Regions from separate parts of the Caproiciproducens sp. CPB-2 genome, predicted to be linked through region 2. Evidence: predicted binding sites of a transcription regulator. Region 2 holds the regulator's gene; the other holds the start of a gene.

Region 1 (16,231 bases), 1.2 Mb from region 2:
GCCCGGAACCGATATGCGTCCACAAAATGGGGAAATCCGCTTTTTCCAGCGCCTGCACGATCAGATGCAGACGCTTGACCGGGGCTATGAAAGAACAGGATACGATATGCAGACCGTTTTCTCTGGTGCCGTGTTTTTCGCCGTGGTCGGCCGTCCCCAGAAAAGCGGGTGCTATTTTTTCCGCGTACCGGGGATACCGTTTTTGAAGGTACTCCGCGCCGGAAGCGGAACAGGGCAGCACCCGGTCGATCCGGTCCAGCAAAAACTCCCTCATCGGAAGGTAATTCATTTTTGCAAACTCACTGTAAAGGTCAAAGCGGTGGGCGCGGGAAATCTGTTTCACCCTTTTTCCCCGCCGTTTCAACTCCTGCGCAAGCAGCGCCCCCGCGGCCGCGGCGTCAAAAAGCCAGTAGCTGTAGATGGTGACTTCATCGGCAGAGGCAAGCTCCGGGATCTGTGCCAGCGCCGTATCAATCTCGTAGGCGCGCTTCATAAAGAAAAGCATTTCATGCGCCCTTTGCAAGGTAAATGTCCCGGACTTCATCATACTGAGCAGCTCGTCCCGTACAAAAGGCCTGAGCATCAGCCCGGCGTAGGCCGACTTACCGCCCGGAACCGTTTTGAGCGGAACACAGGAGATAAAATCAGGCAGCTTCTTTGTAACGGCGGAATTCGGTTTCAGGTTGCAGGGACAGATCAGTACCCGGTCGTATCCATTGATATAATTGACCTCATTGAGCAAAAACTCTTCCCCGTTGTCGTATGGAAATGAGGTGGTAAGCAGCAAAAGCAGCTTCATGGCTGTTCCTCCCATGTCAACCATCCGCCCCGGGCATGGGAAAGCGAGCGCGCGTGCGTTCCTTTCGCAATCAGCAGCGCCGCAAGGTATATCCCCACAAAGAAGCAGATATAGGTGATGTTAAAAACCTCGGTAACCCACAGAAACGCAAAGTTGCGCGGAATATATACAAAGTTTTTCAGAGCGAGCAGCCCGAAGGCAATGGTCACCCAGGAACGGGTCAGCAAAGAAGAGAAAAAGCGGAAGATGATACCAATCATCGCGCTGACCAGGACGACCCCTAAAATGCCGTAGGCGACATAGGCCTCGGCCACATAGGAGGTGCCGAAACCGCCCCCGCTCAGGTAACGGTCCGGATCGACCATAAAGGTCAGGGCATGTCCGAAATTATGGGTGGTGCGGACAAATTCCGTGTTCTGCACTTCGATGATCGGGGTCAGGCCGAACAGGGTTTTCGTAACAATATTATTATGGACGAACAGTTCAAACGGATAGAATAAATACCAGTAGGCTGTGGAAGGATTGAACAGATCGATATAGTTGACCGTCTGGACAACGACGCGAAAGCTCGCCCCCTGGGAATCGATAAAGCTGACGAGCATTTCTCCCAGTCCCCTGTCCGTGTCCAGGCCCGCGCGGATCAGCGCCAGAAGCTGAAGCAGGTACATGGCGGCAATTCCGAACACGCCCCCGTAGGCAACCGTTCTTTTTTTCAGAACCCTTTTCTCTTTTTCCAGCATAGAGTCCCGCAGGACAAAATAGGCGATCAGCATCAGCGCTTCCGTTACAATCGTATTTCTCCGTCCCGTCAGAAGGGACGCGAGCATGTAGGCCCCGTAGACGGCAAGCGGCAGCTTCATCTGATTTTTGCCGGGCAGAGTGGCGAGAAAAACCGCAAACGCCGGGACAAAAAACATGGAAAGGCGGCTGACGGCGGAAGGAACACTGGCCGTATTGGTGTAAGAGCTGAGATACCCATCTCTCAGAACCGCCAGACCCGAAGTGAACAGGATATAGAAAAACGGAACGGAACTGATATACAGTACAACCGCGCTGATCTGACGGATAATGGGATTCAGGTCGTTCCGGGTGACGGCGTGGATTCCTTTTGTCTGTATCGCAGATTCCCTGCGGTAAAAAAACGGTCCCATGGCACGGTAAACCGCGTAAACACAAAAAAGCGACAGCGCGACAATCTGGAGGGACTGAAACAGCTTCGGAAAATCATCCGCCTCCAAAAGCATCAGCAGCTTATGGTGATAACCGAACCAAGAAGTATACACACGCCCCAAAAGGAGGATGTTGTAGGCCCCCACAAAGATCAATAACGCAAAATCGCGCCTGATATTGACAATCAGGCTGCTGATAATTGCAACATTCATCATGATGACTGCAAAAAACAGGACATCGACCGCCGCTTCCGCCCTGCCGAAAACGGTCATCAGATTGGCGGCGAACATCAGCAATATCGTAATTCCAAAAAGGATGGTATCTCTCAGAAAATCGGATGTTTTTATTTTTAGCATCGGCACACTTCCCAAATAGATTATTGGTTATTATAACATGAATCTCATGTTTTTACCAATTTAATTTGCTTTGCGGCTGTCTGTAAATGCAGCATCCGGGGTAACGTAAACGGTTTTATAGTTTACATAAATAACCATGCCGGGTTTTGCGCCCTGAGGCTTGCTGACATTGCGCACCTCCGTATAATCCACGGGAACCTTGGAGGAGTCCTTTCCCCTGCTGTGGAAAGCCGCCAGCATGGCCGCTTCGTAAATCGCGGTTTCCGTCACAGCGCGCCCCTGCGTCGAAAGGATGGTGTGGGAGCCGGGAATGTTTTTCGTATGGAGCCAGAGGTCGTTGTTATTGGCCTGCTTCATCGTCAGGTGGTCGTTCTGACGGTTATTGCGCCCCACCAGAATGGGAAAGCCGTCCGAGGAAACAAATTCGATGGGCCCCATGGCCGCAGGCTGCTTCTGGCGGCCCTTCGGCGCGCGGATATAGCCCTGTTCGATCAGTTCGGCGCGGATTTCGGAAAGGTCGCGCTCCGTCGCCGCCCGGCTGAGCTCCTCAAATACGGTGTCGATATAGCTGAGTTCCTGCTGAGCCTGCTGAAGCTGAGCGGTCAGCATCTCCTCGGCGGTACGCGCTTTGCGGTATTCCTTATAATATTTCTGCGCGTTCTGGGAAGCGGAAAGTGCGGGATTCAGCTTGACCTTGACCAGAGGCATCGACTCCTCATAAAAATTCTGCAGTTCAACCATCGCCGAACCTTTCGGGATATTGTACAGATTGGCGTTGATCAGGTCGCCGCAGATCCTCAGGTCGTCTCGCTCCGCGCAGTGCGCAAGCTCCGCCCGCTGCAGGTTCATCTTCCGGCTGAGGCGGTCGGAGGTGGTGGTCAGAACGCGCAGCAAATCCTGCGAACGCACCCGCATACGGTCAATCCGGTCGCGCTCGTCGTAAAACGCGTCCAGAAGGGTGGAAAAATCGCAGTACGGTTTCACAACCGCGGTCAGACCGTACTGCTCAATATTCATAAAAGAGAAGTCCATCGGCTTCTGGACGGGGCTTACCACCATGTGCGGCTTTCCGTCCACATTTTTGACCGTATCCGCCATTCTGCCCAAAAAGAAAGCAAGCCGTTCCCACTGCTGGGCAGACATCGATTTCGTGCTGATATCGTCCCCACGGCCGGTCAGATGTTCCAGCTCGCGGCAGACGATCGGGGAAACTCCCTGCAGCGTATTTAAAATGGCTTTTGAAAGCTCCGTATCCGAGGGGACCCGCTGAATTTTTTCGATTATGTCAGGAACGGAGTCCGTTAAAAGGCACAGCTTGTCCTGCGGCGGCGGCAGCTGATACGTCAGCCCCGGCAGCACCAGGCGCTCGGAAGACATTTCCGCGTCCACCCGTTTGAGGGCATCGATGATTTTTCCCGCTTCGTCGACAAAAATAATATTGCTGTAGCGCCCCATGATCTCCATGACCAGCGTCAGGCGGATTTCGTCGCCCAGTTCGCTGACCGCGTCGAAATCCAGGCAGAGCATCCGCTCCAGCCCGGGCTGACGCACTGCGGCAAGGCGCGCCCCGGCCAGCCTTTTGCGCAGCAGCATGCAGAGCATCGGCGGGACCTTCGGATTTTCCGGGACAGAGCGCGTAAAATGGATCCTGGCGCTGTTGGCCCTTGCGGACATCAGCAGCTTCAGGGTTTCCCTGTACGTGCGCAGGGAAAGAACCATTTCCTCTCTGTTCGGCTGGTAGATCTTATCCACCCTTGCGCCGATTGCGCTTTCCTCTATTTCTTTTTTGATATGATGTAAAAATGCTCCGTCAAGAGCCATTGATATTCCTCCCGTGTATGCGCATTACAGATATTTTGCGGGGCTGTGCATCCGCTTTGACTCAAAGAAGGCTACGTCGGGGAATTTTGTTTTCAGCTTTACCGCAAGCGGTAAAATCACGGGATTTTCCGTATGGAAATGCCCGGCGTCGACCAGAGTCACTCCCATATTTTCGGCATCCAGCAAAATATTGTGCTTGCTTTCCCCGGTTACGAACGCCTGACAGCCGGCCTGTGCCGCGGCATAGACCAAATCCGCACCGCCGCCGCTGCAAAGGCCCACGTGCGTGATCGTACGTTTTCCGTCCGTAAAGCGCAGCCCGTCGCAGCCCAGCGCTTCCTTGACAAACCGCGCGAAGGCTTCCGGCGTATATTCGCAGCCGGTTTCCCCCTCCAGTGCCTCGGGCAGGCCGGAATCCTCGTATTCCCCGAGCGTACCCACATTCCGGAGCCTCAGGCGCTCCGCCAGGCAGGTGTTCACCCCGCCCGCCGCCATGTCGAGGTTGGTGTGGGCGCAGATTGCCGCGGTGCCGTATTTGGCCAGCAGATAAGGCGCGGAATCCGCGGAAAGGCTTTTCAGCGGATGAAAAATGACCGGATGGTGGCTGACAATCAGTTCCGCCCCGAGTTCATGGGCCTCCTGAACAACCGCGGGCGTAATGTCCAGCGACAAAACCGCCGAAGACACCCCGGCTTCCCTGTTTCCGACCAGCAAACCCGGATTGTCAAAGCTCATTGCCGACCGAAACGGCGCAAAGCTGTCAATGTAATCGTAAATCTCACCAACGGAAATCATATTACCGCTCCTTTTGCATTTTTATTTTGATTTGTTCCGCCGTACGGATCAGCGCGGCGGCTTCTTCCTGCCGGCCGGAAACGGACAGTCCCCCGGCCTTTTTTTCAAGCTGGGCGATCACCTTACGCATGTACGCGCGGCTGTCCTCCGTCGCGGCGTCCAGCTTCCCGATATAGGGGTACAGGCTGTCCGTGCCGGTTTTTTCGGGAGCATACTGTACCTGCATGGCCGAATAAGCATGGCCGTCTTCCACAGCCGCCTGTTCCCGCAGAACCGCAAAGCCCTGCTGCGCAAGAAATTCACGCAGCTGGGGGATCGACGTCATCGGCTGCAAAATCAGCCTTTTTTCTCCGTCCCGCAGCCAGGGCGCGTTTTTAATAATCCGGATCATCATTTCGCCGCCCATTCCGGCGATGACGATATCGTCCGCCTCCACGGAAAAAATCGCTTCCAGCCCGTCGGACAGACGTGTGGAAACAAGCTCCTCCACACGGTAGCGGCGGATATTCTGCTGTGCGGACTGAAGCGGCCCCGGGCGGATATCCGCCGCAATGGCGCGGGAAACAAGCCCCTGCTTCGCAAGCCAGATCGGCAGGTACGCGTGGTCGGTGCCGATGTCCGCCAGGGCCGTACCCGGCCGGACCATGGAGGCGCAGAGCTGAAGCCTGCCGCCCAAAGTGAATAAAGGATGAAGTCCCATCCGGCACACCCCTTTATAAAGTGATATTCGCCGGCTTCCCTACGGACAGAAATGCCCGCACAGCTTCCTATCGGCATCAGAGGAAACCGGGACAGGGGAACGGCAGCCCAAAAAAGCACGCACCGTCCCCCATACTTAAGAACCGCCCGGCAACTTGATTGCCGGGCGGCCGTGTTCAGAAATTCTTTTATTTAGACGCGATGTGATCGTTCAGCTTTTTCAGCATTGCGTCCGGATCCACGCCGTGAACCAGGCAGGCCTGCTCAAGGGTTTCTCCGCGGGAAGCGGGGCAGCCCAGACAATGCATGCCCATTTCCAGGAAATAAGGCGCCGTGGTTTCGTCAATATCAAGAATATCACCAATAATGGTATCTTTCGTTATAGCAGCCATTGTTTAGAATCCTCCAGCTTTTCAATAGATTTCATGTATATTATAATACCCGTGTCCAATCTTTGCAATACATTTCTGATTTGGCGAAAATAAAATACCCCGGAAATCAATCCGGGGTACCTGGTCACGAATAAGAAATATCAGGCTATATGCTTATTCTTCCCTCATCTTTGCAAAGCACTCGCTGCAATATACAGGACGGTCTTCACGCGGCTTAAAGGGGACCTTTGCTTCCTTGCCGCAGCTTGCGCAGATAGCGGTATACATTTCACGCTCTGGCTTGGCAGCATTTTTACGAGCATCGCGGCAGGCTTTGCATCTTTGCGGCTCATTTACGAACCCTTTGGAAGCATAAAATTCCTGCTCACCGGCGGTGAATACAAATTCAGCGCCACATTCCTTGCAGATGAGAGTCTTGTCTTCGTACATTTAATTTACCTCGCTTTGGATAAAGATATTTGCCCATAGACGGATTTGCACCGCCGCCTTTGATTACCAACGCTCTACTTAAGCTACCCGGGCATATGAAATGAATATACTAAACTAAGAGCAACTGTTTTAATTTCAGCCGAACCCGCTGCAGAGCATTATCGACTGCCTTTGAGGAAACACCGAGTTTCACCGAAATATCGTGGTAACTGCAGCCGCCCAAATAAAGCGTCAGCACCTGCTGTTCCAGCTTTGAAAGCAACTGTTTCATCCGCAGCTGCATGGCCGCGTAGCTTTCGCTGTCCATCAGCACCGCTTCAGGATCCGAGGCGCAATCTGTCATATCCATGTGCGAACCGTCGTCGCTGAGAGAAACAAAATTATTCAGCGGAAGATTTTTGCGGCTGGCCGCCGTGCGGTAAGCCATAATAATCCGGTTATTGATGCAAACGCCGGCATATGTTTTAAAACCGGCCTTCCCGGCTGAGTCATAAGTACGCGCCGCATTTAAAAGGCCCAAAAGTCCTTCCTGGCACAGATCGTCGGCTTCCAGCATCGCACAGCGAAACGGCGCCGCCTTGACTCTGATCAGCGACATATAACGCGCGGTAAGTTCCACAAAAGCATCCGAATTTCCGCTGTTCACAAGGCAGGCAAGCTGACTGTCGGTATAATCTGCCATTTTATTAAAATGGTTGTTATCAACCAAGCCCAACACCTCATGGCTCACATTAAACTTGAATTCTGCATCTATCATACCTCATTGTGTCTATTAAGTCAACAAATATTTTGCTTTTGAAGCTAAATATTTGTTTTATTTAGTTAAATTTTATAAAAATACCAATTTTGTCGGACAATGTCTGATTTGACCTCCGCAATATTTTTCATTTACACAGATCAAGCCCTGTTTGTAAAGCAAAAATCCTGATCGGCTAAAATCACGCCCGACCGCATCAAAAGCACCCGGCATACGGCAGCTGCGCCTGCAAACACGTTTGGCCCGGAGGTTCCCTCAGAGGGCCTCAAAGCGAAGTGTGCAGAAAACCGTATTAAATAGGCCATGGCCGTGGGTGACATAGGCGGGTAAGACGCTTTATATCCGAAAATCCATCGATTTTTTATTTACAAACAAGGCCTGATAAAGGAACATTTTCATTATATCATAAGAATCGTAAAACATCCAGAAAAATCTTAATCAGCGCTTTTCTCCGCCCCCGTGGGAAGCGGAAGCTTTTCCATCAGCACGGCGCGCCTGACGGAGGCTTTTCCGTATTTGTTTCTGACATGCTCCATACGGCTTTCCAGCTGTTCCATTTTTTCATCGCACAGGACACTGTGAAAAAGGGATGTCTGCTGCATTTCCGACTCCGGCAAAAGGCCGAATCCGCTGATGCCCAGCGCCCGCACAGGACAGGGCCATCCGTAGCCTTTCTGAAACAGCTCTTTCGCCGCCCGCGCCAGATCCATCGTCAGCCGGGTGGGAACCTCCAGCTGCATCTGATGCTGCGAAACACGCAGGCGGTTATCCTTGATGGAAAGCTGAAGGCCCGAAGCGATCACCCCGGCGTCCCTCATGCGGAAAGAGACTTTTTCGGCAAGATACAGCAGCACCGGCCAGACCTCATCCAGGTCGAAGAGATCATGAACGCAGGTGATGCTGTTGCCAATGCTTTTCGGCGCGGAGGAAACCTCGCTTGAGCATACCCCGGAATCATCCAGCCCGTTCGCGTTTTTCCACATGTCGTATCCCATTTTCCCGAAGGAAGAAACGATGTATTTGGAATCGGTGCGCGCCAGGTCGCCGATCGTTTTGATTCCCAGCGAATTCAGGCGCCGGGCGGTCACCCTGCCCACTCCCAGAAGGGAATCCGTCGGAAGGGGCCACACCTTTTCCCTGAAATTTTCCCGGGTAATCACGGTAGTGGCGTCCGGTTTTTTCATATCGCTGCCGAGCTTCGCAAAGATTTTGTTGAAGCTGACCCCGATGGAAACGCCCAGGCCCAGCTCCGATTTTGTACGGTCCCGTATCTGATCCGCTATCTCCGGCCCGTTTCCGAACAAGCGGGTGCTTCCGGTCACATCCAGCCAGCATTCGTCGATGCTGAAAGCCTCCACCTGATTCGTATAGCTGAGATAAATCTGTTTTACCAGACCGGAGAAATACAGATACCGGTCAAAATGAGGCGGAACGACCAGCAGGTCCGGACATTTTTGCTTCGCCTGCCAGACGGGCTCCGCCGTTTTCACGCCGAAGCCTTTGGCCCGCTCGTTTTTAGCCAGCACAATCCCGTGACGGTCCTCCACGCTGCCGCAGACCGCGACGGATTTTCCAAAGAGTTCGGGATGGTCCCTGCATTCCACGGAAGCGAAAAAATTATTCAGATCACAGTGTAAGATAACCCGCTCCACGATACATTCCTCCGCATACCGTTTTTCAGTATCCCCCGCCCTATCTTAATGGGTACTGGGGAATCTGCTTATTTTTCATTGTAGAATCAATAGAATACAGAGTATCGAAAAACCTGTCATGCACCGAGAAATCATGTCAAGACGGTAAGCGCGGCCAGCGCAGAAAGCAAAATCGTCCCGCAAGTTTGCGGTTGCATGACTTCTTCGATTGGTAATAGAACAAATGTTTGATATTATTATATGCCGAGGAGCGGATTCTGTAAAGCGTCCATTTTATTCCAAGTCAGGAATTGCCAACAGAATTCGACAGGAGTATAATCATTTTAGAAAAATAAAGGGAGGAATGGGGATGGTATCACGTTCCTACAGCATGGGGCTGTATGGTCTGGACTCCTTTACCGTGGCTGTTGAAGCCGACATCAGCGTCGGTCTGCCCGGTTTTGACGTGGTCGGACTGCCGGACGCGGCAGTGAGAGAATCCCGGGACAGAGTGCGCTCCGCGATGAAAAACTGCGGGTTTCAATTTCCCGTACATAAAATAACGGTGAATCTTGGTCCGGCCGACAAGCGCAAGGAGGGACCGATTTACGACCTGCCCCTCTTTGTCGCGCTGATGAAAGCAAGCGGCCAGCTTGACGCCGGGGTGGAGGACAGCGTGTTTATCGGAGAGCTGTCGCTTACGGGAGAGGTACGCCCCGTAAAAGGTGTGCTTCCCATGGCGATCAAGGCAAAGGAGGCGGGCTTTCAAAAGCTCTACGTACCGGAAGCGAATTCCGCCGAAGGCGTGGTCGTGGAGGGGATTTCCGTTTACCCCGTCAGGGACCTGCCGACGCTGATGAGGCATTTCGCCGGAGGGGAAGAAATTCTCCCCGCCTCGGAAGTACCGGCATCGCGGCAAAATCATCCTCCTTTACCGGACTTTTCGGAGGTGCGGGGGCAGAACGAGGCGAAGCGCGCGCTGGAAATTGCCGCGGCGGGCGGGCATAACGTTCTCCTGATCGGCCCTCCCGGCTCCGGAAAAAGCATGCTCGCGAAACGGATTCCATCCATTCTTCCCGACATGACGTTTGCAGAAACCATTGAAACCACCAAAATTCACTCCATTGCGGGCACCCTTCCGGACGGAGTTTCCCTGATCACCTCCCGCCCGTTCCGTTCGCCCCACCACACGGTATCGCCCGCGGGCCTGTCCGGCGGCGGAAACGTTCCGCACCCCGGAGAAATTTCCCTGGCGCACAACGGGGTGCTGTTTCTGGACGAGCTGCCCGAATTTTCCCGCGGAGCAATGGAAGTCCTGCGACAGCCGATCGAGGACGGCAAAGTGACGATTTCCCGCGTCAACGGTACCATCTCCTATCCCAGCGCCGTGATGCTGGTGGCGGCGATGAACCCGTGCCCCTGCGGTTACTTCGGGCACCCGACCAAGCCGTGCACCTGTTCCTCCGGCGCGGTCTCCCGCTATCTTTCCAGGGTTTCCGGCCCGCTGCTGGACAGGCTGGACCTGCACATAGAGGTCCCGCCGGTAGAGTTCGACGAAATCAGTTCCCGGGAAAAGGCCGAAAGCTCCGCAGTTATTAAAGAACGAGTAAACAGCGCCAGGAAGCTGCAAAACGAGCGTTTCAAAGGCACGGCCGTTACCTGCAACGCGAGAATCACGCCGGATATGCTCCAGGAAGTATGCCGGCTGAGCGAGCCGGGACGGGAGCTGCTGAAAAAAGCGTTTGAAAAGCTCGGGCTTTCGGCAAGGGCCTATGACCGGATTCTGAAGGTTTCCCGCACGATTGCGGACCTGGATCAAAGCGAAGAAATCGAGCCGCGGCATGTTGCCGAAGCGGTGCAGTACCGCAGCCTTGACCGGAAATACTGGACAAAAGAGCTCTGATCCCATAAAAAAATCCCTGCGGCCGAACTGGAACCGGCCGCAGGGATTTTATGATATCGGAATTTAATATTTGCTGCTCTGACCGCTTTCGGAAACGGAACCGGCGTCAAGAGAGGAAGTCGGGCCTCCCGCTCCGTCCGGGACGCTTCCGGCGGAATCCTTCAGCTTCAGGAACGCAAGGGATTCCTTGAGCTGCTGCGCCTGTGCGCTCAGTTCCTCGCTGGTCGCCGCGCTTTCCTCCGCCGTTGCGGAGTTGGTCTGCACCACGGCGGAAATCTGATCGACACCCATTGTGACCTGATTGATGGAAGAGGCCTGACCATCCGAAGACTTTGAAATTTCCCCGATCAGGTCCGTAGTCTTTCTGGTGCTGTCTATAATTTTATTGAGAGACTTCGCAGTCTCATCCGCGATCTTTGTGCCGTTTTCCACCGCCCTGATCGAGCTTTCAATCAGGTCCGTGGTATTTTTCGCGGCTTCCGCACTCTTGCTCGCAAGATTGCGGACCTCATCCGCGACAACGGCAAAGCCTTTCCCCGCCGCGCCGGCACGTGCCGCTTCCACCGCGGCGTTGAGCGCGAGAATATTGGTCTGGAAGGCAATATCCTCAATCGTCTTTATAATTTTGCCGATCTCCTGTGAAGTTTCGCTGATCTGCGCCATGGCTTCCACCATCTGCTGCATGTGCTCGTTTCCGACCTCAACTTCGCTGGACGCTTCCAACGACAGCTGACTCGCCAAACGGGAATTGCTGGCATTCTTATTGACTTCGTCCGCAATTTCCGTAATGGAGGCCGAAAGCTGCTCAATGGAGCTCGCCTGCTCCGTAGCGCCCTGTGAAAGCGCCTGCGAAGCAGAGGAAACCTGGCCTGCACCGTTCGCCACCTGATCCGCCGATCCGTTGATACCAGAGAAGATATTGTTCAGATTGTCGATAATGGTGCTCAGGGACGTTTTGATCGATACAAAATCACCTTTATAATCCTCTGTTACTTCAATCGTACAGTCACCCATGGAAAGGCTGTCCAGAACGACGGCAATCTCTCCTATGTAACTGGTCAGTATATCGATTGTATTGGAGAAGGTCTCCGCAAGAACGCCGATTTCATTCCTGCTTTTGATCACAGGTACTTCGGAATGGAGATCGCCTTCCGACAGTTTCTCAATACGCTGTACAAGGCCTTCGACCGGCTTGGCGATCGGCCCGGCGATTCTGAAGGCAACCACGACGGACAAAAGAATGAAAAGAAGCATTAAACCGACGGTGATGGCGACCGCGGTATAGCATCCGCTCATCATCTCATTGACATTCGCGCTGACCGCCATGGACCAGCCGTCCGTACCGCTGATCGGAGCATATCCTACCAGCTGCTTGGTGCCGTTTAACGTAATGGTCGCGCTTCCCGTTTTTCCTGAAGTCATATTTTTGACGATTGACGCGGCACCCGCATAGGAACCGTCTTCTTTCGCCTTATTGATATAATTAACGAATTCAAGGACATTTTTTCTGTCCTTATGGGCGATGATCGTACCCGATTTGTCAACGATAAACCCGTACCCGGATTTGCCGACGGCAATATTGTCGATCATCTGGCTGAAAGTATCGCTGGCCAAAGCCGCGTAGACGACGCCGCCATGGTTGCTTCCGTTGTTCACCTTGGCCGCAACGTAAAGCACAACATTGGAATCGGTTTTTCTGACCACGGGGCTGGAAACATAGGTGGTCCCTATTGTCTGTGCCGTCTGAAAATAGTTGCTGTCACTGATGTCGGTGCCGTCCAGCGTTCTTCCGTTGGAATCCGCAAGACCGACTTCCATGAAACTATACCGCTGGCAAAGCGTCTGCAGCACTGCTTTTCTGGAGGAAACGGGCAGCGTTTCGTCGGTGATCTGTTCATTGGTGGCAATGGATTCCGCCCTCAGCTTATACATATCGATCGCCTGCTGCACGGCATAATTATAAGCAACCGAATTTGTGTTGATCAGGGAAACCATATTGCTGCTGGAATTGGAGTAAAGCAAAAAAGCGTTTGTCACGCCGCAAACGACGCTGATTGCAACCGCCAGGCCCACCATTCCGAGAAGAAGAGTTTTTTTCAGGCTGGTCTTCTTTTTTACCTTGATCTTCTTTTTTCTTTCTTTTTTCACTTAATACCACGTACCCTTCTGAAGTGCTTTTTCTGGAGTGCTTTTCGCTACAGCTCAAGCACGAAAAGTAACGCATTCTCACACACAACCACAACCAAAGAATGCTTTTCCCTATTCTATATCGACAATATTTCGTAAAATTTAATCAATTTAGACAAATATTTTCACCATAAATATTATTTATTTAATTTTTGGATGATCAGTCTGGCAATGGAGGAACAGGGAGCCTGTTTTTCAACCGCGCCGATCTCAAATGCCACCATCGGCATTCCATAGACTACGGAGGACTGTTTGTCCTGTCCGATGGTATAGGAGCCCTTCTGCCGCATTTCCAAAAGCCCATTCGCTCCGTCCTTGCCCATACCGGTCAGGATAATGCCCATGGCGTCCTTACCGGCCGTTCTGGCCACCGAGCGGAACAGGACATCCACCGACGGGCAATGGCCGCTGACCTTTTCCCCCGCGGCGCACTTCACATAGTAGCCCTTAAAATCCTTCTCCAGGGTCATATGCCTGTCCCCGGCGGCAATCAGTGCCTGCCCCTGCACGACCCGGTCCCCGTCACTCGCCTCTTTGACCGTAAATTTGCAGATTTTGTTCAGCCGGTCCGCATACATCTTGGTAAAACCCGCGGGCATATGCTGCACCACCAGAATCCCCGGTATATCGCCGGGAAGCTGCTGCAGAATTTCGGCGGTAGCCTCTGTGCCGCCCGTAGACGCTCCGATAGCGATAATATGCTCCGTCGGGTCCTTGCCTGACAGAACAAGCGGGAGGGAAGCGATCGAGGCAAGGGAGGGCGTGTGCTTCACCTTTGCGGAAGAGGCAATTTTGATTTTGACACACAGTTCCTGACAAAAAATGGAAAAGTCGCTGCTGTCGCGCAGGTTCGGCTTCAGTACAAAATCAACCGCTCCCGCGCTTAAAGCCTCAAAGATTCCAATATCGAGCGAGCTGACCAGAACTACCGGAACCGGATGGACGGGAATCATCTTTTTCAGGAAATCCGTCCCCTTCATATCCGGCATTTCCACATCCATGGTCACGACGTCCGGAGACAGGTCCATGATTTTTTTCTCCGCTTCGGCCACATTGGATGCGCTCCCGATGATTTCAATATTCGCGTCGCTCAGCAGCGCTTTCTGCAGCGCTGTTCTGAAAAAGAGAGAATCGTCTACAATGAGGACCCGGATTCTTCGATTCATCGGCATATTGATACTGATCCTTTCTGATAGACTGACGGTTCAACATATAAAAATTTCGAGGTATCTCTCTGCACTGTTTCGGAATGTCCGATAAAAAGATAGCCGCCCGGCTTCAGCACGTCGTAAAACTTGTTGATCAGCGCATTTTTGGTCGGCTGGTCAAAATAGATCATGACATTTCTGCAGAAAATCAAATCAAACGGCTGCTGGAACGAAAACGGTTCCATAAGATTCAGCCGTTTAAAAAAGACCTGATTTCTGACTTCTTCCTTTAATTCAAAAAGATTTTCGCCCTGTTTGATAAAATACCTTTGTTCCCAAGCCTTTGGAATATCCTTCAGGGATTCCGTTCCGTACAGTCCGTGTTTCGCCGCTTCCATGGCTTTCAGGGAAATATCCGTCGCGAGGATCCGGAAATCCCAGCCGGCCCTTTTCAGCCCAAAATAGTCCATCATCGTCATGATGGCGGTATACGCTTCCTCCCCCGACGAGCACCCGGCACTCCAAATGCGGATGTCCCTGCGGGCGTTCATCTTTTCCTGCATCGGCAGGATGGTATTCTTTAAAAAATTGAAATGTGCGGGTTCTCTGTAAAAATAAGTATGGTTCGTCGTAAGCTTATTCAGCATTGCGGTGATTTCGTCGGATTTATTCTGCTTTATCAAATCAAAATAGTCCGAAAAATTGTCAATTCCCTTTCCGAGCAAAACGGATTGCATTCGCGATTCTATCAGCTGTCTCTTGTTGGTAAGGTTAATCCCGTAATTGCCTTTTATGTAAGCTACGATATCGTTGAACTCTTTATCGGTCAAACGTATCATCGTTTTCCTCCGCGAATTTCATATCTCCCCTGAAACATCAGTTATTGTTGTAAAGATTGAGGATATCCAGAATCAGGCTGATGCTGCCGTCGCCAAGAATGGCGCATCCGGTGATGCCGGTTTCTTTCACATTGTACTGGTTGAGGTAAATCGGCAGGGATTTGACGACCACCTGCTGTTCCCCCAAAAGAGCATCCGCAAAAATGCAGTACGCCTTCTCGTGCGTCTCCACAAGAATGACGATGCCGCTGCCGATGTCGGTAATTTCGGTTTCGATCCCGAAAATCTTGTACAGCCTGAGGACCGGATAATATTGGTTGCGGACCATGATGATCTCGTTCATGTCGGTGTCATAGTGGAGGCTGGACTGGTCCACCTTGAACGACTGGCGGATATTGTTGATCGGAATCGTAAACACCGTCTCACCGACGGAGATTTTCATGCCGTTCACAATGGCCAGCGTAAGCGGGATTTTAAAGAGAATTTTGGTCCCCTTCCCGACCTCGCTGATCAGGGAAACGTCTCCGCCAACCTTCTCCACATTCTTTTTTACAACATCCATTCCAACCCCCCTGCCGGAATATTCCGTCACGACGTCATTGGTGGAAAATCCGGGCATGAGCAGAAAGTTATAGATTTCGCGGGTGGAATACTCTTTTTCCGGCTTTTTCAGGAGTCCCTGTCTTTTTGCTTTCTCCAGGACGGATTTTTTGTCGATGCCCTTGCCGTCGTCCTGCACCGAAATCAGAATTTCGCCGCCCGTGTTCTGAGCGGAGAGCGTAATGGTGCCTCTGGGGGATTTATTCGTCTGCGCGCGCTCTTCCTTTGTCTCAATCCCGTGGTCCATGGCGTTGCGGACCAGATGCATGATCGGATCGCCGATATTGTCAATGATGGTTTTGTCCACCTCGGTGTCCTCGCCGACCATGACCAGCTGGACATCCTTGTCCAGCTTTTTGCTCATATCGCGCACGATACGGTTCATTTTCTGGAATACGCCGGAAATCGGAACCATCCGGATGGACATTACAACTTCCTGCAGCTCGTCCGTCAGCTTGCGCAGCTGGCGGGACGCCTTGTTAAAGTTATTGTCCACTCCCGTGCCGCTCTGGGCGGAAGGAGTCGTCGTCACCATGGACTCGGTAATCACGATTTCCCCCATCAAATCCATCAGGTTGTCCAGTTTGGAAAGATTGACGTTGATCAGATTCTGCTTAACGGAGCCATGATTGGTTCCCTGGGTTTCCTGACCGGCCGCGCTGTTCCCCAAAGCCGTTTTTTCCGCAGATTCTGCTCTTGACGCAT
Region 2 (16,231 bases):
TGCACGCACGGCCCGCCGTGAAGAAAAGAGCGGGAAAAAAGCGGAATCGGGCGGGACAGTCGAAAGATACTCCCAAAGGATTCACAATTCATACAGAGTCAAATCCGCGAGAGAAAAGCTGTTTGAAAAAACAGGTTTGCCCGCGGCGAAAGGCACTGTGTGCCCGGGACGGTCGGAAGATACTTCCGAAGAACCTGGAAATACATACGGGAGCGTGTGAAGGAACGCGTGCTGTAAGCGAGAGATCGCTGAAGGGTAAAGCGTGACAGAAACACACCGTGTGTGCCGTGTACATTGAAAACTGAATAAAGAAGAAGCAGATATTAAGCGAGAAATAACTTGTTATTTTTAGATTTAAAATCTACAATTTCAAATTTTAAAGAAGAACCAAGAAAAAACACATGGTCAAGCTACAAAGAGCGCAAGGGGAATGCCTTGGCACTGGGAGCCGAAGAAGGACGCGACTAACTGCGAAAAGCTATGGGGAGCCGTAAGTGGGCATTGATCCATAGATATCCGAATGGAGCAATCCAACTGGAGTCATGTCCAGTTATCATACACTGAATTCATAGGTGTATGAGGGGAACCGCCTGAACTGAAACATCTAAGTAGGGCGAGGAAAAGACATCAAATGAGATTCCGCCAGTAGTGGCGAGCGAACGCGGAAGAGGCCAAACCGGGAGTAGCAATACTCCCGGGGTTCGGACAGCAACATGGACGCCGGAATTTAGCAGAATGGCATGGGAAGGCCAACGAAACAGTGTGAGAGTCACGTATGCGAAAAAGGAAAGCGCTTAGCTGTATCCAGAGTACCGCCGGACACGAGAAACCCGGTGGGAATATGGGGGGACCACCCTCCAAGCCTAAATACTACCCAGTGACCGATAGTGAAGAGTACTGTGAAGGAAAGGTGAAAAGGACCCCGGAAGGGGAGTGAAAAAGAACCTGAAACCTTGTGCTTACAAGCACCGAGAGCCCGTCAAAGGGTGATCGGGTACCTTTTGTAGAATGGTCCGGCGAGTGAATGTAACTGGCAAGGTTAAGTCCTTAAGGGATGGAGCCGCAGGGAAACCGAGTCTGAACAGGGCGTAAGAAGTCAGTTGTATTCGACCCGAAACCGGGTGACCTACCCATGTCCAGGTTGAAGTGGGGGTAAAACCCCATGGAGGACCGAACCGACTCCTGTTGAAATAGTAGCGGATGAGGTGTGGGTAGCGGAGAAATTCCAATCGAACCCGGAGATAGCTGGTTCTCTCCGAAATAGCTTTAGGGCTAGCCTCGTATTAGATTACCGGAGGTAAAGCACTGAATGGTCTAGGGGCCGAAAGGCTACTGAAACCTATCAAACTCAGAATGCCGGATAATTGATGTACGGGAGTCAGACAGCGTGAGATAAGTTTCGTTGTCAAAAGGGAAACAGCCCAGACCCACAGCTAAGGTCCCAAAATATGGTTAAGTGGAAAAGGATGTGGGGTTGCACAGACAACCAGGATGTTGGCTTAGAAGCAGCCACTCATTAAAAGAGTGCGTAATAGCTCACTGGTCGAGTGACCCTGCGCCGAAAATTTAACGGGGCTAAATCATATACCGAAGCTTGGGATTCCGCAAGGAATGGTAGGAGAGCGTTGAATAAGGGGTGAAGTCAGAGCGGAAGCGCTGGTGGACTTTATTCAAGTGAGAATGCCGGAATGAGTAGCGAGAAATGTGTGAGAATCATATTGGCCGAAAGTCTAAGGTTTTTGGAGGAAGGTTCGTCCGCTCCAAGTAAGCCGGGAGCTAAGGTGAGGCCGAGAGGCGTAGCCGATGCACATACGGTGGAAATTCCGTAGCCGCCAAAAGATTTAAGTAAGAGGACACCTGCAAAGGGCATAACCCGGGCGATGGTTGACCCGGGCGTAAGGGACCGAAATCAGAGTAGGGAAGTATGCTTAGAGCAGGGCGAGAAAAGTCTTATGGATATCTGAGGCGCCCGTACCGCAAACCGACACAGGTAGATAGGAAGAGAATTCCAAGGCCAACGGGAGAAGGGTAGTTAAGGAACTCGGCAAATTGACCCCGTAACTTAGGGAAAAGGGGTGCCGCAGCAATGTGGCCGCAGAGAATAGGCCCAGGCGACTGTTTAGCAAAAACACAGGTCTCTGCCAAATCGCAAGATGAAGTATAGGGGCTGACACCTGCCCGGTGCTGGAAGGTTAAGAGGAGATGTGCAAGCATTGAATTGAAGCCCCAGTAAACGGCGGCCGTAACTATAACGGTCCTAAGGTAGCGAAATTCCTTGTCGGGTAAGTTCCGACCCGCACGAATGGTGTAACGATCTGGGCACTGTCTCAATTACCCGCCCGGCGAAATTGTAGTACCGGTGAAGATGCCGGTTACCCGCGACAAGACGGAAAGACCCCATGGAGCTTTACTGCAGTTTAATATTGGGTTTCGGTAATTTATGTACAGGATAGGTGGGAGACTGAGAAGCAAGGGCGCCAGCCTTTGCGGAGTCGCTGTTGGGATACCACTCTTAAGTTGCTGAAATTCTAACCTGCGGCCGTGAATCCGGCCGGGGGACATTGTTAGACGGGCAGTTTGACTGGGGCGGTCGCCTCCAAAAGAGTAACGGAGGCGCTCAAAGGTCAGCTCAGCACGGACGGAAACCGTGCTTTTGAGTGTAAACGCGTAAGCTGGCCTAACTGCGAGGGTGACGGCCCGAGCAGTAACGAAAGTTGGAGTTAGTGATCCGGCGGTATGAGAGTGGAATTGCCGTCGCTCAACGGATAAAAGCTACCCTGGGGATAACAGGCTGATCTCCCCCAAGAGTCCACATCGACGGGGAGGTTTGGCACCTCGATGTCGGCTCATCACATCCTGGGGCTGTATTCGGTCCCAAGGGTTCGGCTGTTCGCCGATTAAAGTGGTACGCGAGCTGGGTTCAGAACGTCGTGAGACAGTTCGGTCCCTATCTGTCGTGGGCGCAGGATATTTGAGGAGAGCTGTCCTTAGTACGAGAGGACCGGGATGGACGCACCGCTGGCGCACCAGTTGTCATGCCAATGGCACAGCTGGGCAACTATGTGCGGATCGGATAAACGCTGAAAGCATCTAAGCGTGAAGCCGGCTCCAAGATGAGATATCCCATAGCGTAAGCTAGTAAGGCCCCTTGAAGACTACAAGGTTGATAGGCTGCGTGTGTAAGTACGGTAACGTATTCAGCTTGGCAGTACTAATAGGCCGAGGGCTTGACCATATTTTTCTTGGCAACCCTCTATTTCTCTCTCTGCTTCCCTCCCTTTATTCAGTTTTCAGTGTACAAATATGTCTGAAAAGCAAAGAGCAGCGGATGAAAATCCGGAGCGTGCAGGCTCAACCTGCCATATGCACCATTAGCTCAGTTGGTAGAGCACCTGACTCTTAATCAGGGTGTCCCGGGTTCGAGTCCCTGATGGTGCACCATTAAGAAGTCGGAACGGGGGCTGGAGCCTCTGGCCTCTGCATCTGACTGTATGAAAGATATGGCCCGTTGGTCAAGCGGTTAAGACACCGGCCTCTCACGCCGATAACGGGAGTTCGATTCTCCCACGGGTCACCAAATTTCATTTGCTATGGTAAGATTTTTGTTTCGGCCGAGCCGGAGAATCGAACTCCGGTCTTCCACAGGAAAGCAAAGACAGAGATTCCAAGTGGCTGTCTGAGGTCATCGCCGTAGGCGCATGCCGACTGCAAAGTCCTCCCACGGGTCACCAAATTTCATTTGCTATGGTAAGATTTTTGTTTCGGCCGAGCCGGAGAATCGAACTCCGGTCTTCCACAGGAAAGCAAAGACAGAGATTCCAAGTGGCTGTCTGAGGTCATCGCCGTAGGCGCATGCCGACTGCAAAGTCCTCCCACGGGTCACCAAATTTCATTTGCTATGGTAAGATTTTTGTTTCCGTCGAGTCGGAGAATTACAATTTAATTTAAGTTAGTTGGTGCTGATGACGGTGAGGGTCCACCCGTTCCCATCCCGAACACGGAAGTTAAGCTCACTGGTGCCGAAGATACTTGGCTGGCAACGGCCCGGGACAATAGGAAGGTGCCAACACAAATAATCCTCAATAGCTCAGCCGGTAGAGCATGCGGCTGTTAACCGCAGGGTCGTTGGTTCGAGTCCAACTTGGGGAGCCAGAGAAGATCACCAGTCGAATGATTGGTGGTCTTTGTGTTTTATCCGCATATCCTGAAGGAGATTCAGGGCGTTAAGGAAACACCCCCCCCCTTAGATTTGTTTGGGCCTTGGATCAAGAGACGGGGCTAACCTGAAGAGACGAAGGAATCACCTGAGATGGGTGATTTTTTGTTATATAACTGATAACAATGCAAACAAGAGGGAAGTTGCCTTCGCAAAACTTGACAGACCTGGTCTGCTTCCCTATAATGAGGATAAAAAGAACAGAGAGAACATTTCTGCTGTGATGACAATCATGGAAGCGATTAGAACCTATCAAATGATTCTTAGAAAGGTATTACAGTTGATGAAATACACTCATATCGTTTTTGATGTTGACGGAACGCTGCTTGACAGTGAGGATGCGGTTCTTTTATCCTTTCAGAAGATGCTTTTTACCATACAGGAAAAAATGTATCCGCTGGAAGAACTTCGGTTTTCCCTTGGAATCCCCGGGCATGACGCGTTGGCCAGGATGAAGGTTGAGCCGCTCGAAGACGCTTTCCGCATCTGGGGAGAATATGAAAAGGAATTTTCCTATTCCATAAAACCATTTAAGGAAATCCCCTCTACGCTTTCACAGCTGAAAAGGAATGGAATCCAAATGGGCGTTATTACCTCCCGGACGAGGGAAGAGTATGCGGCGGTGGTCCCCCCTTTCGGGCTGGATCATTATTTTGAACATATTCTCTGCGCGGAGGATTCACCCGGACACAAGCCCGATCCGGCGCCGATGCTTAGATATATGGAGCTGTCCGGTGCGGGTAAGGAAAACGTGCTGTATATCGGGGACTCCGCTTACGACTGCAGATGCGCGCACGGGGCGGGTGTGGACTTCGCTTTGGCTTTGTGGGGCTGCCGCGCTCCGGAGGGCATTTCTCCGGAATATGCCCTGGAGAAGCCGGAAGATGTATTATCTTTATAAGAAAAAATGAGGGGAACAGATTCCCTATGCAGTATGGCTTAAAGTTTAAGGAAAGCGTTGAGGTACGGGTATGATTGGAATTATCGGGGCAATGTCGGTAGAAGTGGAAAATTTAATCGCGGTCATGACGGATAAAAGTACGCAGACAGTCAGTTCGGTGGTTTACTATACTGGGAGAATAGAGAACATCGACTGTGTTGTCGCGAAATGCGGCGTTGGAAAAGTCGCGGCGGCGGTCTGCACGCAGACTATGATTTTGAATTATCATCCCAGTGCGGTCATCAATGTCGGCGTTGCGGGCGGTATCGGCGAAAATATTCATATCGGCGATATCGTCGTATCAAGCGGGCTGGTGCAGCACGACATGGATACCACCGCTATTGGGGATGAAAAGGGCCTGATCAGTGGACTGAATATCGTCACCATTCCCGCCAGCACAAGGTTGGTTGATCTGGTGGTTTCCACCGCGAAGCAGATTTATGGCCAGGGCGTGCATGTCGGGGTGATCGCCACGGGTGACCAGTTCATCAGCAGCGGGGAAAAGCTGAAGGAAATCGCCCGGGATTTTCAGGCTTCGGCGTGCGAAATGGAAGGCGGGAGCATCGCGCAGGTATGCTACATAAACCATGTGGATTTCGTGGTCATCCGCGCCATCTCGGATAATGCCAATGAGGCGGCCAATATCGATTTCGCCGCTTTTGCTATTTCCTCCGCGCATAAGACCGCGGAGCTTATCACAAAAATATTACCCTCCATCTGAAAAAGAGGTGTAAGACATGAAGATCATCGACGTGTCACGTGAGCTTTTTTCCGCACCGGTTTATCCGGGGGACCCGGAGCCTTACCGGGACCCCGTGCGCCGGATGGAGCTGGGGGACGTCTGCAATCTTTCAGGTTTTTACACGGGATGCCACAGCGCCACCCACGTTGACGCACCGCGCCATTTCATTGAAGACGGCGAGACGGTCGACCAGCTCGATTTGGCGCGGCTGACAGGTCCCTGCACCGTCGTGGAGGCAAACGGTATTATTACCGGCTCCGATATTGACAACATCGTGCCGTATGCTCAGAAAATGATTTTGTTCAAGGGGCAGGCATCCCTGTCCCAAAGCGGCGCCTTCGCGCTGACGGCCGCGGGCGTTACCCTGGTGGGAACGGATGCGCTCAGTATTGAAACGGAAGACGACGGCTCCTTTCCCGCACACAAAGAGCTGCTGGGAGCAGGCGTACTGATTCTGGAGGGGCTGGACCTCTCCATGGCGGAACCCGGCGGCTACCGGCTGATCGCCCTGCCGCTCCGCCTGGGCGGAGCGGAGGCTTCCCCGGTAAGGGCCGTCCTGATCAGAGAGGATGGGCAGGACATCGAGGCACCATGAAACAGGGAGGGAACCGATTTCGATTCCCTCCCGTTATTTTTCTGTTTAATAATACCGGAACACCGCGACGACTTTCCCGAGGATCAAAACATCCTTGGTGTAGATCGGCTGATAATCCGGATTTTCCGGCTGAAGGCGGATCCTGTCCTTTTCGCGGAACAGACGCTTTACCGTCGCCTCGTCTTCGATCAGGGCAACCACGATTTCCCCGTCGAGCGCGGTCGGCGTTTTCAGAGCGACGACGATATCGCCGTTCAGAATCCCGGCGTCCTTCATGCTTTCCCCTCGGACATTCAGCGCAAAATATTCTTCACCGCTGTAACGGGCGGGTGAGAAGGGGACGTAGCCCTCCACCTCCTCGACGGCAAGAATCGGCTGGCCGGCGGCGACCTTTCCCACGATGGGGACCTGTATGGTGCTCTGTTCCCCCGCAAGGTGGATCGCGCGGTTCAGGCCCGCGTCACGGCTGATATACCCGGCGCGTTCCAACGTTTTCAGGTGAGCGTGTACGCTGGAGGTTGACTTCAGCCCGGTTGCGCTGCAGATTTCGCGCACAGTGGGCGGAAGCCCGTTTTCGGCCCGGCTTTTTAAATAGTCGTATACTTTTTGCTGGCTTTTGGTTAACATTCCGCAGCCCTCCCGTGTATTTGGCTTCTGCAGATATTATAGCATATTTTTGAAAAAAATCAAACAAATGTTTGGAATATTAAAAATTCATAAGATATTCATAGCTATGTAACAACTGAATCCCGCTATGCGATATAATAAAGACGTAATCAAGGATATGGAGCCGCACCATTACTTGATACATGTTCTACCCTCCTCAATATACCCCTCAAGCTAATGAAAAAGGACCTGGTCGAAATGGATTAGGTCTTTTTTCTTTTTTTATTTTTATGATAAAAATGTTATCCGCCGAATATAACGTTTCATTTATGGCCAAAATATATTCGGAGGTGGCACGAATGAGTAATTTACATCTGTTAAATAACAAATCACAAAAGAACTCCAGGGGATTTTATATTGCGCTTGGCGTGTGTCTGATTGCGGTTGGTGTTGCGGCCTGGACCACTTATGACAGCGTGGTCAACTATGCTTCTCCCGAGGAAGGGACGACAAGCAGCGCACAGGTACAGCATACGAATGAAACGGTGAGCGGAATCAAGGTCTATACGGGAGACGGAACTTCTTCCGCAGCGGAGCCCGCAGAGTCGGAGCCGGCAAAGGAAGAGCCGTCTGAGGCCCCGTCCCAGGCGCCGTCTGCTCCGCCGTCGTCTGCCGTGCCGGCCAAGCAGACCGTGGCCAGCGTTCTGACCTTTGCCAGCCCGGTCGAGAAAAACGTCACGCTGAAATTCAGCGGGGAAAATCCCGTTTTCTCAAATACGATGAAGGACTGGCGTGTGCACAACGGCACCGACTTTGCCGCTAAGGAAGGAACCGCCGTCAAAGCGGTCGCGAACGGCACGGTGAAAAATGTCTATACGGACGACCTTTACGGCCTGACGGCTGTGATTCAGCACGGAGATTACGAAACCTATTACTGCGGTTTGGCAGCGGCGAGCGTCAAAAAGGGAGCGGCCGTCAAACAGGGTCAGCAGGTCGGAACGGTCGGAACGGTCCCGTGTGAAAGCGCCGACGCATCCCATCTGCATTTATCAATGAAAAAGGGCGGAAAATATATCGACCCGCTTTCCATTATTAAATAACTCGCCCCCGACACTGTAAACGATTAGGGGCAAAATCACAGCTGCAGAATGAATGGTTCTGCAGCTTTTTTATGATCTCCATTTTTTCATTTGTGAAATCCGGCTTTCTGTGCTATAATGAAACCGAAAGTGATGGATCCTACAAAAAATGTCGAATTTTTATTTAACACTTTGTTAATGATTTATACACTTTCTGTTACCACAACGGCAAGGAAATCAAACTATACTGAGTATGGTTGGAAAATACGGTATTCGGAAGGGAGGCACAGTATTGAAAGACAGGAACACAACCCTCGTATGCGTTACGGGTCAGCGTGACTGTGACAGACTGATTCGGGCCGGCAAAAAAATTGCCGAAGAGAGTTCCACTTCTTTACAGGTACTCTGCGTGCAGCCAACCTCTGCGGGATTTGAAACCAGCTGTGAAGAGCTCGAATATCTGCGTCAGACGGCACGTGACGCGCAGGCGGAAATGACCGTTTACTTTAACGACGAAGCGGCATTGATCGCTGTAGGGTTTGTAAAACAAATCGGTGCGGTCCATATTGTAACGGGAATGGCGGAGGCGCCGGTGAACGGATTTGTAGAAATGATCCACAAGCTTTTGCCCAAAATTCCGATCTCAATGGTGGCAAAAGACGGAACGATTTATAATATTTGTCCATCAGGAAAAAAACAGCAGACTGTTAAACTGGCAGTCCAAAATTAGTACATAGCCGGGCGCCGGGGATCACACTCCGGCGCCCCTTTTTTCTATGTTTTTTGCCCTTGTTTCGGTTCTGAACGGCCGTGTGGGACATAAGGGACTTGCAAATCGTTACAAAAATGTTTATTATTATAAATACATTTGTTATTTTGAATTGCAGGGTGATTGTTTGTATAAGGCATGTATTTTTGATTTGGACGGAACGCTGGCCAACACGCTCGCTTCCATCGCCAATTTTGCCAACACCGCAATGAAGCGGTGCGGATACGAGCCGATTGAGGTGGAAAAATACAGGTATCTCGTCGGGAACGGGACGGACAGGCTGATGCACGCCATGCTTGACACCGCGCTGGGCGCGCAGGGGTACACGGAGGACGACGTCCGCAAAATGAGGCGGATTTACGACGAACTGTATGAAAGCGATCCCACTTGTCTTGTCACGAATTACAGCGGGGTGCAGGATACGCTGAAAAAACTGAAAGCAAAGGGAATCCGTATGGCGGTGCTTTCCAATAAGCCGCACAACTGCACCACTGCGATTATCGACGCGCTGTTCCCGAGAGGAACCTTTGACCTGTGCTACGGGCAGCGGCAGGAGGTGGCCCGAAAGCCTTCCCCGGAGGGCGCGCTGCTGATCGCGGACGAGTTTGCCGTCAGCCCGGAAAACATCCTCTATATCGGGGACACAAACACGGATATGAAAACCGGCGCTGCCGCGGGAATGGATACGGCGGGTGTCCTTTGGGGATTCCGGACCGAGAAGGAACTGAGAGAAAACAATGCGAAATATATCGTCGAGAGACCGGAACAAATTTATGAGATTGTTGCTGGCCTCATGAGGTGATTGATGAAGTGGCTGTTAAACCTTCTTAAGACCGAGAACCGGCTTGGCTTCCGGGTGGTAAAAACGGGGATCGCCGTTACCCTTTGTGTGGTGATTTCCGCCCTTTTAAAGCTGGACGAGCCGTTTTTCGCGGTCATTGCCGCCGTCATGACGATGGGGAAATCCATAGACGCCTCCATCAAAATGGGGAAGAACAAGCTGATCGGCGTGCTGATCGGCGCTGCGGTCGGCTATGGCCTTGTCATGGTCTCGCCCGGGAACGCCGGGCTCTGCGGAGTGGGGATTATCCTTACGCTGTATCTCTGCCATCTGTTTAAGCTTTATGGCGCGGCCACCCTGTCCTGCTTTGTGTTCGCGGCCATGATGTTCCGCGTCGGCACCGCCCTTTCCTGTATTGCGGGCAGCGCGATCGGCATTGTGATCGCCATTCTTGTCAATCTGGTGATTATGCCGCCCAACTACGCCGAAGAAATCAAGAAATCCTTTGTCCATCTGCGCAGCCAGGTGGACCAGGCGATGGAGAGCGCCGCCTCGTTCTGGCAGATCGATACCTTCGCGGTGGACAGCGCGATCCAGAAGCTGAGCTACAATGTCAAAATGTATATTGCTCAGGCAAAATTCCTGCGCTGGAACGATGACGAGGTTTTCGGCATTTCCTGTAAAATCTCCACTTATGAGATGATACTGGACGAGCTGAAGGCGCTGGAAGTGATGGAGCTGACGGAAGATTCCGTAAAACCCGGCGGCGAAACGGAGATTGTTTACCGCTACCATATGGACAGGATGCACAAGCTTTACGAGCACGCGCTTTCCGAAACAAAAGAAGGCAAATAAAAAATGACCTGTGAAGGTCATTTTTTATTTGCCTATTTGATTGTTTTGGCCGCGGCGGTCATCAGGGCGGAAGCGATCTGCCCGGCGGAACTGATGCCGCTTCTGGAATTTTCCACTACAACCGCGAACGCAAGCGGCGTTTTCTCATTGGAGGAAAAGCCGACCATCCAGCCGTTCGGTTTTTTCCCGCCGCCCACCTCCGCCGTGCCGGTTTTGGCGCAGACGGCAAGGCCGGGGAACAGGCCGTCGCCGTAATAGCTCGAAACGTTGTAGCGCATATATTCCTTCAGCTTTTCCGCGGTGGCGGCTTTCAGAAGCCGGTCTCCCGTCTGGGTATGCCCGCTGCGGACGGTCAGACCGAACGGAGCCGTGATACCGCTGATCAGATAGGGTTTGACCGGTACGCCGTCGTTGGCGATCGCGCCCATCATCACCATCATGTGGAAAGGATTGGTCAGGTCGGTGTATTGCCCCACGCCCGACCAGCCCAGCTCGTTGGCGGCGGCGCCGTCCACCTGATAGATGCTTTTGCTGGTGGAGATGCCGTCCAGGTCGAAGCTGCGGTTAAAGCCCATGGAATTTGCCGTCTCGGTCATTTTGTCCGCGCCGAGCTCAATGGCGATCTGTGCGAACGCTACGTTGGAGGACCTCGCCAGCGCGTTTTTAAAGCTGAGGGTGCCGTAGGAAGCGACGTCGGTGATTTTATTGCCGTTAATGGTAATGCTGCCGTTGCATTCCCAGGTGCGGCTGTCCAGATCGGGAATGTTTTCGATCGCCGCCGCGGAAGTCACCACCTTGAAGATCGAGCCGGGGGTATAGGTGGAGGAGAGCACGCGGTCAAGATAGACCCCGTTGTATTTCCCCGTTTTGTCCGTGTTCAGGTCCTTCGGGGGATTGGAGGGATCGAAATTCGGCGTGCTGACCGAGCAGAGCATCTCGCCGGTCTTGTAGTTGTAAAGGACGGCCGCGCCGCTGCTGCCGCCCAGCTTCTGAAGCGCGAGCTTGCACAGCGCGCTGTCAAGCGTCAGCTTAATGTCGCTGCCCCCGCTTTTCCCGGTGGGGGCGGCCAGGCCGGTGACGGGATTGTACCCCGAAAGCTCGGAACGGTAGTTGTACTGGATTCCGGTGGAAATATAGCCGTTGCTGTCGCCTACGGTGTGGAGCATCGCGCGGCGGACGGCTTCGTCGCTGTTGTACACCCGCTTGCCGTTTTCGCTTTTGGCAAGCACGACATTGTTCCGGTCAAGGATTTTTCCGCTGTTGGCGAGCTGGCCACCGGTCGTCAGATGCTTGTTGAACGGCTGCATGGCCCAGCTGCCGCCTTCCATGGCGAACCCGTACAGGAATACGCCGAGGCCGAAAAGGAACGCCATGCCCAGAATATACAGGATTAAGGAACGGGAGCCTGTCGTTTTCATCAGCTTTTCCTCCTTGCCGCGTAGGTGCGCTCGTCGCTCGCCTTGATGAAGGCGAGCAGTCCCCAGACCGCCACCATGCTGGAGCCGCCCAGGCTGATAAAGGGCAGGGTGACGCCGGTCATGGGAAGTACGTCCGTCGCGCCGAAGACGTTCAGGCAGGTCTGGAACAGAAGCATGCCGCCCGCGGCGCACGACGATATGGAATAGAAGGTGGAGCGGCTGCGCGTAACGTCCGAACGGGCGTAGAACATCAGAAACGCAAGCGTCAGCACAATGACGACCGCCAGCAGCAGGCCCAGCTCCTCACAGACCATGCCGAACACCAGGTCGCTGGTGGAAGCGAACACGCCCTTCAGCGAGCCGTTCCCGATCCCCAGCCCGAACAGGCCGCCGCTCGCGGAGTAGCTCAGCACGCGCGTCTGCTGGTAACCGGATTCGTTCACATGCTCCCAGACGTGCCGCCATGCCTCGAACCGCTGCGCGACATAGGGCTTGAATTTTAAGATCAGGAAAGCGCCGAACACCGCGACCGCGCAGATCAGCGCGATGGTGCGCACGCTTCCGGAACGCATGAAGGCGATAATGAGAAAGGTCACGAAAAAGACACAGGCGGTACCGAAATCGCGCATCAGGAACAGCGCGCCCATGCATACGGCGGAAAACCCGATAAATCCCGTCAGGTTCTTTGCCGTCTGCAGCCTGTCCAGTGTGGAGGTGCCGACAAAGATAAAGGCGATTTTAATAAACTCCGACGGCTGTACGCTGACGGGGCCCAGGCTGATCCAGTTGCGGGCGCCGTTGTGTTCGCGGGCCAGCACAAGGTTGGCGGCAAAGAGCAGGACGGCAAAGATTCCGATTGCCAGGCGCCAGCGCATCACCCGGTCAAGGTCGCTGAGGAACCAGATCATGATGCAGAACAGAAGGACGCCCCCGAAGAGCGCGCCGAGCTGCACATAGGTGTTTTTCACGCCGGTGCCGGAAATCAGAAGGATGCCGACTCCGCTCAGCAGGAACGCGATGGTTTCCAGCTCGAAGCTGACGTGCCCCAGCCCCTTCATGGAAAACAGGTACAGCAGCCATTCCATTGCGAAGATCGCTCCGAACGGCACAGCGGGCAGGTAGCTGAATTTCCCGCCTCCGAAGCATGCCTGCACGCACAGGAGCAGCTGGATCAGGGTCGTGGCGGCCAGCAGCCCTGCGGGTGACGCGGCGTGCCGTACCTTACGCTTCGGCTGCTTGCCGTTTTTGATATCGCTTGTCCGCTTCAGCATCAGCGCGGTGGAACCCATGGCGATGGAATCGCCCGGCAGGATCTGCATCCGGTCTTTCACCTTTGTGCCGTTGACAAAGGTGCCGGATTTCGAGCCGGTGTCGGTGACGATCCAGCCGCTTTCCCGGCGCATCAGCACCGCATGGTCGCGGCTGACGGTGGGGTCGTGCAGAACAATGTCGCAGCTTCTGCTGCGCCCGAGCGAATTTTCCCAGTACAGCACGGGGATGACTTCGTGGGATACCATGTCCTCCAGAATCACAACGGGGTCTTCCTTCCTGCGCCCGCGTTTCATGGACGTAAAGCATTTGCTGATGACGAGTATGGAAATCAGCGGTACCATGATTCTGAAAATATATAGCACCAAATTGATGATGTTTTGAATAACAGGATTGTTCAGCGTCAAGAAAACGCCTCCTTCCGGCTGGCGGGAAAATACCCGCCTGTGGATAGTATTTCCTTTTCTATTATACAATTATTTACCGGCAAAGTAAACGGAGGGAACGCACCGTTCCCTCCGCAGTATTATTCCGTTATCCCCAGCTCGTGCATGAATTTCAGAAGCCCCGCTTCAAAGTGGACGCCGTACCGCGGGTCGGTCCCGGCCTCCCTTGTGCGCCGGATACATCCGGCGGTAAAGTCGACCGCGGTCTGCATGGCGATGTCCAGCTCCATTCCGTTCAAAAGCCCCGACAGAAGCGCGCTGGCAAAGATATCCCCCGTACCGTAGTAACGTCCCCTGATCTTCTGCGAGAACGCGTAGCTGACCGCGTCCGTGTTCCGGTTGTATCCCGCCGCGCCCAGAAGGTCCGGGCTGAACCAGACCCCGGTGATGACAACCTGACGCGGGCCCAGCCCGCTCAGACGCCGCAGCAGATTTTCGACGTAATCGCGGGTGTAGGGGCCTTCGCGGTACTTTTCGCCCAGCAGAAACGCCGCTTCCGTGAAATTCGGTACGATCAGGTCGGCTTTTCCGCACAGGTTCACCATTCCCTCGGCCATTTGAGGGGTAATGGTCCGGTACAGCTCGCCGCTGTCCGCCATCACGGGGTCAACCATAACAAGGGTGTTCTCCGTTTTGAAGGTATCAAAAAAGTCCGATACGATCGAAATCTGTTCATACGATCCCAAAAAACCGCTGTAAAGCGCCTCAAAACTCAGGCCAAGCTGTTTCCACTGCTTTTGGAACCCGGGCATATCGTCCGTCAGGTCGCGGTAGGTAAAGCCATCTAAATCCCCCGTATGGGAGGAAAGCACGGCGGTCGGGACGGGGCAGACTTCGATTCCCGCGGCGGAAAGAATAGGAAGCGCAACCGTAAGGGAACATTTCCCGAATCCGGAGATATCGTGAATCGCTGCGATCCTTTTTTGTTTGTTCATTCAATCACCTCACAAGTATTACATTAATCATATGGGATTCCGGGGTGAAAAATGTAAAGCCGCAAAAAATCACAGCATTAAATTTTGTTGGCAACCTCGCCCGCATGCTTGTAAATACTCCTTGCGGGAATAAAGCCGCGCACCATGGAAAGCGGGTAGACGGTGCTGTCCTTGCCCACGACGGTGCCGGGGTTCAGGACGGAGTTGCAGCCGACCTCCACGCGGTCGCCCAGCATCGCTCCGATTTTTTTCAGGCCCGTTTCAATGCGGTCGCCGTCCGCGCTGATGACCACGAGCGTTTTATCCGATTTGACGTTGGAGGTAATGGAGCCCGCGCCCATGTGGGATTTGTAGCCGAGAATGGAGTCGCCCACATAGTTGTAGTGGGGAACCTGAACGCTGTCGAACAGGATGACGTTTTTCAGCTCCGTGGAATTGCCCACGACGCATCCGGCGCCCACAAGGGCGCTGCCGCGGATAAACGCACACTGCCGGACCTCGGTGTTCGGCCCGATAATCGCGGGTCCGTTGATATAGGCGGAATCAAATACCCTTGCGGTTTTCGCAATCCATACGTTCTCGCCGCGCCGGTCGTATTCCTCGGCCAGAAGCGTCGGTCCCAGCTTTAAGATGAACTCGCTGATTTTCGGAAGCGCTTCCCAGGGGTAAATCAGTTTGTCAAGAAGAGGGGCCGCGGCGGTGTGGGTCAGATCATACAGACAATGAATGGATACTTTATCAGTCATTCTAAAATGCTCCTTCGTTTCTGTTTAATAAATCCATTATATTTTCATTTCACCGCCAGGTCAATCATACAAGGTCATTTTATGAGCTTTTTTATTTTCAGCAGGTCGCCGGTCTGCAGGCTGCGCCCGCTTCTGTCCGCGCCGCTTTCGTCGCTGATTTTTGCCGCTTCCAGATACGGCCCGGAGAGGGACGGCGTATCCCCCGCGCCCGTTTGGATAAAGTACTCGTACAGCAGGCGGCAGTCGTAATCCGTCACGGTCCCGGAACCGTCCAGATCGCCGGGGATGACCGCAATGTAGGCGCCGGCCGTTTTGCCGCCCTGCATGGTGACAATGGTCTGGCCCGTACCGATATTTCCGCCTTTTATTTCCTTTTTGTCCGCCGTAAAAACGCGAAGACTCTGGTCCGGATTGACTTCGGCCATTTCGCCCTGAAGGGCCTCCAGCGTTACCGGGCCGGGAAAATCATAATTTTCCATCACGGACGGAAGGTCGGCGGGAATTTGATCGGAGGGGGATGACGAAGAGCTGCCGGGGTCCGGGACACCGGATTCCGGCGCCGAAGAGTCCGGCGCTTCGGAAGAAGGAGAGCTGGAGTCCGGGCCGGGGGGTTCCGGGGAGATGTTCCCGTTGTTATTTGCGCCGTCAAACAGAAAGCTGGACGCCGGCGTGCCTGCGTCCAGCTGCTCGCCGTAGGGGACGGTGACAAGCGTCACCCTTCCCTGTGCGTCCGCGCTGAAATTCCGTGAAAAGTCACAGCTGACACTCAGAATATTGTTGACGATACACTTGCCGTCGCTTAAATCAAGACGCCCGATTACCGCGCAGTTCGCG

Evidence for each region. Region 2 encodes LexA, which represses DNA repair genes until DNA is damaged. Its sites were predicted from a motif close to CNAACANNTGTTNG; they were not measured.
Region 1: the regulator LexA is predicted to act here: its motif matches at 9,087-9,100, upstream of dinB (DNA polymerase IV).

The regions. Positions count from the first base shown of each region.
Region 1 covers NZ_CP142860.1:1,529,565-1,545,795, reverse strand. Annotated here, with positions in the region: gene VXK30_RS07635 (glycosyltransferase) at 1-799, opposite strand, end outside; gene VXK30_RS07630 (O-antigen polysaccharide polymerase Wzy family protein) at 796-2,325, opposite strand; gene VXK30_RS07625 (Rqc2 family fibronectin-binding protein) at 2,386-4,146, opposite strand; gene VXK30_RS07620 (Nif3-like dinuclear metal center hexameric protein) at 4,171-4,941, opposite strand; gene VXK30_RS07615 (class I SAM-dependent methyltransferase) at 4,943-5,641, opposite strand; gene VXK30_RS07610 (DUF1858 domain-containing protein) at 5,829-6,032, opposite strand; gene VXK30_RS07605 (zinc-ribbon domain containing protein) at 6,186-6,461, opposite strand; gene VXK30_RS07600 (sigma-70 family RNA polymerase sigma factor) at 6,571-7,170, opposite strand; gene dinB (DNA polymerase IV) at 7,653-8,870, opposite strand; gene VXK30_RS07590 (YifB family Mg chelatase-like AAA ATPase) at 9,220-10,752, shown strand; gene VXK30_RS07585 (methyl-accepting chemotaxis protein) at 10,816-12,900, opposite strand; gene VXK30_RS07580 (protein-glutamate methylesterase/protein-glutamine glutaminase) at 13,077-14,111, opposite strand; gene VXK30_RS07575 (CheR family methyltransferase) at 14,102-14,926, opposite strand; gene VXK30_RS07570 (chemotaxis protein CheA) at 14,964-16,231, opposite strand, start outside.
Region 2 covers NZ_CP142860.1:370,531-386,761, forward strand. Annotated here, with positions in the region: rRNA gene VXK30_RS01765 (23S ribosomal RNA) at 404-3,235, shown strand; tRNA gene VXK30_RS01770 (tRNA-Lys) at 3,366-3,441, shown strand; tRNA gene VXK30_RS01775 (tRNA-Glu) at 3,503-3,577, shown strand; rRNA gene rrf (5S ribosomal RNA) at 3,953-4,069, shown strand; tRNA gene VXK30_RS01785 (tRNA-Asn) at 4,077-4,152, shown strand; gene VXK30_RS01790 (HAD family hydrolase) at 4,500-5,117, shown strand; gene VXK30_RS01795 (5'-methylthioadenosine/adenosylhomocysteine nucleosidase) at 5,188-5,877, shown strand; gene VXK30_RS01800 (cyclase family protein) at 5,894-6,493, shown strand; gene lexA (transcriptional repressor LexA) at 6,539-7,120, opposite strand; gene VXK30_RS01810 (M23 family metallopeptidase) at 7,459-8,199, shown strand; gene VXK30_RS01815 (hypothetical protein) at 8,471-8,908, shown strand; gene VXK30_RS01820 (HAD family hydrolase) at 9,075-9,749, shown strand; gene VXK30_RS01825 (FUSC family protein) at 9,753-10,583, shown strand; gene VXK30_RS01830 (penicillin-binding transpeptidase domain-containing protein) at 10,616-12,001, opposite strand; gene VXK30_RS01835 (FtsW/RodA/SpoVE family cell cycle protein) at 12,001-13,677, opposite strand; gene VXK30_RS01840 (pyridoxamine kinase) at 13,797-14,651, opposite strand; gene VXK30_RS01845 (acyltransferase) at 14,729-15,397, opposite strand; gene VXK30_RS01850 (hypothetical protein) at 15,472-16,231, opposite strand, start outside.